Linked DNA regions of Oharaeibacter diazotrophicus. The protein of the gene in region 1 interacts with the protein of each later gene in a pairwise test. Links are inferred from orthologs where the notes say so. Each region holds a gene or a part of one and is shown on either strand. Other genes may lie near its edges.

What was found.
Region 2: the proteins of sfsA (region 1) and EDD54_RS20500 interact in binary tests that used the Escherichia coli proteins (3 or more experiments, as listed by UniProt). The link is inferred for Oharaeibacter diazotrophicus from one-to-one orthologs.

The regions. Positions count from the first base shown.
Region 1 is NZ_SNXY01000006.1:1,536,831-1,541,278, forward strand. The notes cover bases 667-3,475. They hold sfsA (DNA/RNA nuclease SfsA), read left to right. Parts: upstream 667-1,621; coding sequence 1,622-2,329; downstream 2,330-3,475. Other genes in these bases: EDD54_RS07260 (competence/damage-inducible protein A), read right to left, coding at 679-1,476; EDD54_RS07270 (hypothetical protein), read right to left, coding at 2,378-2,860; map (type I methionyl aminopeptidase), read left to right, coding at 3,057-3,475. Outside these bases: gpt (xanthine phosphoribosyltransferase), read right to left, coding at 104-622; more of map, read left to right, coding at 3,476-3,887. UniProt on the Escherichia coli protein: Binds to DNA non-specifically. Could be a regulatory factor involved in maltose metabolism.
Region 2 is NZ_SNXY01000011.1:49,435-52,261, forward strand. It holds EDD54_RS20500 (glutamate-5-semialdehyde dehydrogenase), read right to left. Parts: upstream 2,144-2,827; coding sequence 857-2,143; downstream 1-856. Other genes in the region: rsfS (ribosome silencing factor), read right to left, coding at 1-75; EDD54_RS20495 (nicotinate-nucleotide adenylyltransferase), read right to left, coding at 222-860; proB (glutamate 5-kinase), read right to left, coding at 2,187-2,827. UniProt on the Escherichia coli protein: Catalyzes the NADPH-dependent reduction of L-glutamate 5-phosphate into L-glutamate 5-semialdehyde and phosphate. The product spontaneously undergoes cyclization to form 1-pyrroline-5-carboxylate.

The sequences.
Region 1 (4,448 bases):
TGAGGCAGCGTCGGGCGCCCTCGCCCGATTCCCGCCATCGGCGCCGGACGCCGTCCGCGGGTCGCCCCGGGGCCGTCGAACGGCCCCGGGGAGCGGCGCGGGATCAGCCCTCGGAGCGCTTGTTGATCGGCGGCTGGAAGGCGAAGCCCATGTCCCAGGGGAAGTAGATCCAGGTGTCCTGGCTGACCTCGGTGACGAAGGTGTCGACCAGCGGCCGGCCCTTGGGCTTGGCGTAGACGGTGGCGAAATGCGCCTTCGGCAGCATGTCGCGGACGACGCGGGCGGTGGCGCCGGTGTCGACGAGGTCGTCGATGATCAGGATGCCGGCGCCCTGGCCGCCGTCCATGTCGATCAGCGCGCCGTTGACCGGCTTGACCACCTCGAGCTGCCCCTGGTCCTTGTATTCGTGGTAGCTCGCCACGCCCACGGTCTCGATCACGCGGATGCCGAGCTCGCGCGCCACGATCGCCGCCGGCACCAGCCCGCCGCGGGTGATGCAGACGATCGCGTGCCACTCGCCCTGGCCGGACAGGCGCCAGGCGAGCGCGCGGGCGTCGCGGTGGAACTGGTCCCAGGAGACCGGGAAGGCCTTGGAGTGCAGCGGTTCGGCGTCGGGGGTCATGGCGGCTCCGGTGAAAAGCGTCGATGCCCGCGAGAAAGCGCCGTCCGCGGCGGAATTCAATAGGCTTGCGCGGGCCGGGCCGCCGCCGGCGCGGCTTCTCCACGCTCGGCCGCGATCGTGGCCAGCATGGCGCGCACCGCGTCGGCCGCCGCGGCGAGCGCGGCGGCGTCGCGCGAGCGCACCACCAGCTTGGTCGAGAAGCCGCGGCCGTCGAAGGCGGGGTAGCTGCCGATCGTGGTCGCCGGGTGGGCGGCGGCGACCGCCGCGAGCGCGGTGCCGATCGTGCCCTCGCCGAACGGGCAGTCGATCGTCTCCGAGCGCACCGGCACGCCGCCGACGAGGCGTTTGGCGACGTCGAGCAGCATCACCTCCATGATCTTCGGCACGCCGGCCATCACGAACACGTTCTCGACCTGGAAGCCCGGCGCCTTCGAGAGCGGGTTGTCGATCAGTTCGGCGCCCTCGGGCATCCGGGCCATCCGGAGTCGCGCCTCGGTCAGCGCCTCGGGCGTGACGTAGTGGGCGCGCAGGATCTCGACCGCGCGCGGATCGTGGATCACCTTGCGGCCGAAGGCGGCGCCGACCGCGTCGGCGGTGATGTCGTCGTGGGTCGGGCCGATGCCGCCGGTGGTCAGCACGTAGGTGTAGCGCCGGCGCAGCGCGTCGATCGCCTCGACGATCGCCGGCTGGTCGTCCGGCACCACCCGCACTTCGCGCAGGTCGATGCCGCTCTCGGTGAGGAAGGCGGCGATCACGCCGGAGTTGGTGTCGCGGGTGCGGCCCGACAGGATCTCGTCGCCGATCACCACGATGCCCGCGGTCGGCTGCGGGGCCTTGGTCTCGTCCGTCACCATGCGTCTCCTCGGATCGCGCGCTCGCTCCACCCATACGCCCGCCGCCGCCGCCGGACCACCCCGTGCGGACGTGCCCCCCCGGGCCTTCCCACCGCGGGACGCCGGCGTTAGCGTCGCGGCCCCCGCCGAGGACGCCGTTCCGCCGATGAAGTTTCCCGCCCCGCTGCACACCGCCCGCCTCGTCCGGCGCTACAAGCGCTTCCTCGCCGACGTCGTGCTCGACGCCACCGGCGAGGAGGTGACGGCGCACTGCGCCAACCCCGGCGCGATGCTCGGCCTCGCCGCGCCGGGCGCGCGCGTCTGGCTGTCGCTCTCGGACGACCCGAAGCGGAAGCTGAAGTGGTCCTGGGAGATCGTCGAAGCCGACGGCGGCCTCGTCGGCATCAACACCGCCCACCCGAACGGCCTCGTCGCCGAGGCGATCCTCGCCGGCGCCGTGCCCGAGCTGGCGGGCTACGCCGGGCTGCGGCGCGAGGTGAAATACGGCCGCGCCAGCCGGGTCGACATTCTGCTCGAGGATCCCGCCCGGCCGCCGGCCTACGTCGAGGTCAAGAACGTCCACCTGATGCGGACGGCCGGCCGGGCCGAGTTCCCCGACAGCGTGACCACCCGCGGCGCCAGGCACCTCGACGAACTCGGCGACATGGTCGAGGCCGGCGCGCGCGCCGTCATGGTCTATCTGGTCCAGCGCACCGACTGCGCGGTCTTCACCCTCGCCGGCGACGTCGACCCGGCCTATGCCGCCGCCTTCCGGCGCGCGCGGGACCGCGGCGTCGAGGCGATCGCCCTCGCCTGCCGGATCGGCCCCGACGAGATCGCGGTCGACCGGGCGATCCCGATCGAGATCGCCTGACCGGCCGCTCTCCGCGGCCCGCTGCGAAGGTCCGTCCGCGCCGGGAGGTCAGGGCGCGAAGGTCCGGCCGACGAAGCCGCAGGTGAAGCTGCCGGCGGCGCCGACGACCGGCACCGCCAGCGACACCGTCGGATTGCCGGCCGCGACGAACAGCGTCGGCGTGTCGAAAGTGCGATAGCGCGCCTTCCCGCCGAGATCGGCGATCCGCTGCACCGTCACGAAGAGCGTCGGCTGGTTCGGCGCGGCGAGGACGACGTCGACCGACTTGACGGTGGTGGGCAGGACCGCCTCGCAGGCGAGGCTCAGCACCTGCAACACCTTGCCGGCGGGCGGCGCCGGCAGCACGATCGGACAGGGCGCCGGCAGTCCGAGGCCGGAGAAGACGCAGCCGCGCGTGAGCGTCTTCTGCACCACGCCCGCGGCGCCGAGCAGGGCGTCGCCGGGGTCGGAGACGCCGGCTGTGGCGGGTGTCGCACCGGCGGCGAGCGTGGCGAGAAGGGCGACGGCGGTCGCGAGGGAGCGGGCGGACATGGACGGCACCTCCGGTTTCGACGATCCCATCATGGCACGGACGGGCGGCCCGCGCCGTTCCCGGGGTGACAGGTCGCGGCGATCGCGGGGTGAAACCGGCGCGGAGAACCGCTATATGGGGTCCGGGGCCGGCCGAACCGGCGATCCCGTGTCGCCACGCCGGCGGCCCGGACCTCTACGCGACGTGACGGGACCCATGGTGACCTACGTGGACGCGGCGGTTGCGCCGCTGCGCAACACCGGCGACATCCGCCTCTACACCGCCGACGACTTCGAGGGCATGCGCCGGGCCTGCCAGCTCACCGCGCGCTGCCTCGACGCCCTGGTCGACGTGGTGAAGCCGGGCGTGACCACGCAGGCGATCGACGACTTCGTCCACCGCTTCGGCCTCGACAACGGCGCCCTGCCGGCGACGCTGTTCTACCGCGGCTACACCAAGTCGGTCTGCACCTCGATCAACCACGTCGTCTGCCACGGCATTCCCGACGACAAGCCGCTGCGCGAGGGCGACATCGTCAACGTCGACGTCACCTTCATCCTCGACGGCTGGCACGGCGATTCCTCGCGCATGTACGGCGTCGGCGAGATCAAGCGCGCCGCGGCGCGGCTGATCGACGTCACCTACGAATCGCTCCTGCGCGGCATCGCCGCCGTCCGCCCCGGCGCCACCACCGGCGACATCGGCGAGGCGATCCAGCGCTACGTCGAGGCCGAACGCTGCTCGGTGGTGCGCGACTTCTGCGGCCACGGCGTCGGCCGGCTGTTCCACGACGCCCCCAACATCCTGCACTACGGCCGCCGCGGCGAGGGCGTCGTCCTGAAGCCGGGCATGATCTTCACCATCGAGCCGATGGTGAACCTCGGCCGCCCGCACGTGAAGGTGCTCTCGGACGGCTGGACCGCCGTCACCCGCGACCGCTCGCTCTCCGCCCAGTTCGAGCACGCCGTCGGCGTCACCGAAACCGGCGCCGACATCTTCACCCTCTCCCCCGCCGGCCTCGACAAGCCGCCGGTGATCGAGCGCTGAGAGGGGCGGAAGGGCCCGCGCCGGCGCCAGCTACTACCCTCCCCCTCGTGGGGAGGGTCGACGGCCGGAGGCCGGCGGGGTGGGGTACGCGTCCACCGCCGCGACGCGGGGCCTGTCCGTCGAGCCCGCGGACAAGAACCCTCCCCGGCCCTGCGGGCCGACCCTCCCGCAAGGGGAGGGTCAAACGAGTTGCCGCGACGGTGCCACCTCCCACCCTCCCCCTCGTGGTGAGGGTCGACGGCCGGAGGCCGGCGGGGTGGGGTACGCGTCCACCGCCGCGACGCGGGGCCTGTCCGTCGAGCCCGCGGACACGAACCCTCCCCGGCCCGGCGGGCCGACCCTCCCGCAAGGGGAGGGTCAAACGAGTTGCCGCGACGGTGCCACCTCCTACCCTCCCCCTCGTGGGGAGGGTCGACGGCCGGAGGCCGGCGGGGTGGGGTACGCGTCCACCGCCGCGACGCGGGGCCTGTCCGTCGTGCCCGTGGACACGAACCCTCCCCGGCCCTGCGGGCCGACCCTCCCGCAAGGGGAGGGTCATGCGTGCGACGGCTACCCTCCCCA
Region 2 (2,827 bases), on another replicon or contig:
CGCGGCGGCGTCGACGCCGGTCACGGCCGGGGACTGAGGAGCGCGGAAGGCCGCGCCCTCGGAAGAGAGTGCCATGTTCAGGGGGAATACCTCGTGTTCGGTCCGGTGTCGGTCGTCATGCGCTTCCGGGTGCCGGTAGCCGGCGGTGGAATCCTGCAGCGTCCCCGATGCCGCGGGGACTTCGCCCCGCCAGACTACATTGGGCCCGTCGGGCGACGTTTTCAAGACGCGTCCTCGCGCGGGAGGGCCGCGAATCGCGCAAGGCGTGCACGCAGCATGGTCGAGGACAGCGGCACGCGTGCTCCGGTGAGGAACACCCAGGCCGGCGGCGCGTGCCGGGCGAGCCGGGCGGCGTCGCGTTCGCGCAGGCGGGCGGCGGCGAAGCTGCGCGCCGCCCGGCCCGACAGCGCCCGGAAGGTCGAGCCGGGCCGGTCGATCACCGCCACCGGCACCAGGGCGGCGATCTCGCGCCAGCCGCCCCAGCGGTGGAAGCCGGCCCAGTTGTCGGCACCGATCACCAGCACGAAGCGGACGGCGGGATAGAGCCGGGTCAGCCGGCGCAGGAGGTCGACGGTGTAGCGGGTGCCGAGACGGGCCTCGAGGTCGGTGACGACGGCGCGGCCGCGGCCGGCGACCTTGACGACGGCGGCGAGCCGCTCGGCGATCGGCGGCAGCGCGCCGGTGTCCTTCAGCGGGTTGCCGGGGGTGACCAACCACCAGATCCGGTCGAGCCCGAGCCGGGCGAGCGCCATGTCGGCCGCGTGGCGGTGGCCGGCGTGCGGCGGGTCGAAGGATCCGCCGAACAGTCCGACCGTCTCGCCGGGGAAGGCCGGCGGCAGTCGCGGACGGGCCGACGTCACGGACGCAGCTGGCCGTTGCCGCGGACGCGGTACTTGAACGAGGTCAGTTGCTCGACGCCGACCGGCCCGCGCGCGTGCATCTTGCCGGTGGCGATGCCGATCTCGGCGCCCATGCCGAACTCGCCGCCGTCGGCGAACTGGGTCGAGGCGTTGTGGAGCACGATCGCCGAATCGATGCCGTTCAGGAAGCGCTCGGCGGTGTCGGGGTCGGCGGTGACGATCGCCTCGGTGTGGTGCGAGCCGTAGGTCTCGACGTGTTCGATCGCCGCCTCGACACCGTCGACCAGCGTCACCGAGATGATCGCGTCGAGATACTCGGTGCGCCAGTCCTCCTCGCTCGCCGGCGTCGCGGCGGGCCAGAGCGCGACCACCTCGTCGCTGCCGCGGATGGCGCAACCGCGGGCGGCGAGGGCGTCGAGGATCGGTGCGAGGTGGGTGGCGGCGACCGCGCGGTCGACCAGCAGCGTCTCGGCCGAGCCGCAGACGCCGGTGCGGCGCAGCTTGGCGTTGACGGCGATGGCGATCGCCATGTCGAGGTCGGCGGCCTTGTCGACGTAGACGTGGCAGATGCCCTCGAGATGGGCGAACACCGGCACCCGCGCCTCGGCCTGCACGCGCGCGACCAGGCTCTTGCCGCCGCGCGGCACGATCACGTCGACGGTGCCGCCGAGGCCGCCGAGCAGCATGCCGACGGCGGCGCGGTCGCGGGTCGGCACCAGCTGGATCGCGTCCTCGGGCAGGCCGGCGGCGGAGAGACCTTCGCGCAGCGCGGTCAGGATCGCCTCGGAGGAGGCGTAGCTGTCGGAGCCGCAGCGCAGGATCGCGGCGTTGCCGGCCATCAGCGCGAGCGCGCCGGCGTCGGCGGTCACGTTGGGCCGGCTCTCGTAGATGATGCCGATCACGCCGAGCGGCGTCGCCACCCGCTCGATGTGCAGGCCGTTGGGGCGGTCCCAGGCGGCGAGCACCTTGCCGACCGGATCGGGCAGGGCGGCGATCTCGTCGAGGGCGGCGGCGATCGCCTCGACGCGCGGCTCGGTCAGGGTGCCGCGGTCGAGGAAGGCGGCGGTCTGGCCGTTGACCTTCATCTCGGCGACGTCGATGGCGTTGGCGGCGAGGATCTCGGCGACGTGGGCGCGCACCGCGGCGGCCATGGCGGCGAGCGCGGCGCGCTTCTCGGCGGCGGTCGCCGTCGCGAGCCGCCGGGCGGCGGCGCGGGCGCGCCGGCCGAGGGCGAGCATCTCGTGCGCGAGGTCGTCGGCGGTGGGGGCGGCGGTGTGCAGCATGGCGCGTCGGTCCGGTGTGGTCGGGGGCAGCCCGGCGGGGCCGTCAGGTCCCGCCGACCTCGCCCTTCAGGACGAGGTCGTCGCGGTGGATCATCTCGGTGCGGCCGGCGATGCCGAGGATGTCCTCGATCGCCGCGGAGTTGCGGCCGCGGATGCGGTCGGCGTCGCCGTCGTCGTAGGCGACGAGGCCGCGCGCGACCTCGATGCCGGCGGCGTCGACCACCCGTACGGCGTCGCCGCGGCCGAAGCGACCCGAAACCGCGGTGACGCCGGCCGGCAGCAGGCTGCGGCCCTGACCGAGGGCGCGGACGGCGCCGGCGTCGACGGTCAGCGTGCCGCGCGGCTCGAGGTGGCCGGCGATCCACGCCTTGCGGGCGGTGACCGGGTTGGCCTCGGCGCGGAACAGGGTGTGGGTGCCGCCGGCGTCGATCAGGGCCAGCGGGCTCGCCACCTTGCCGGAGGCGATGATCATGGCGGTGCCGGCGACGGTCGCCATCTTGCCGGCCTCGATCTTGGTCTTCATGCCGCCGCGCGACAGCTCCGAGCCGGCGGCGCCGGCCATCGCCTCGATCTCTGGGGTGATGCGCTCGACCACCGGGATCAGCGTGGCGTTCGGGTCGTCCTTCGGCGGGGCGGTGTAGAGGCCGTCGATGTCGGAGAGCAGGACCAGCAGGTCGGCACCCA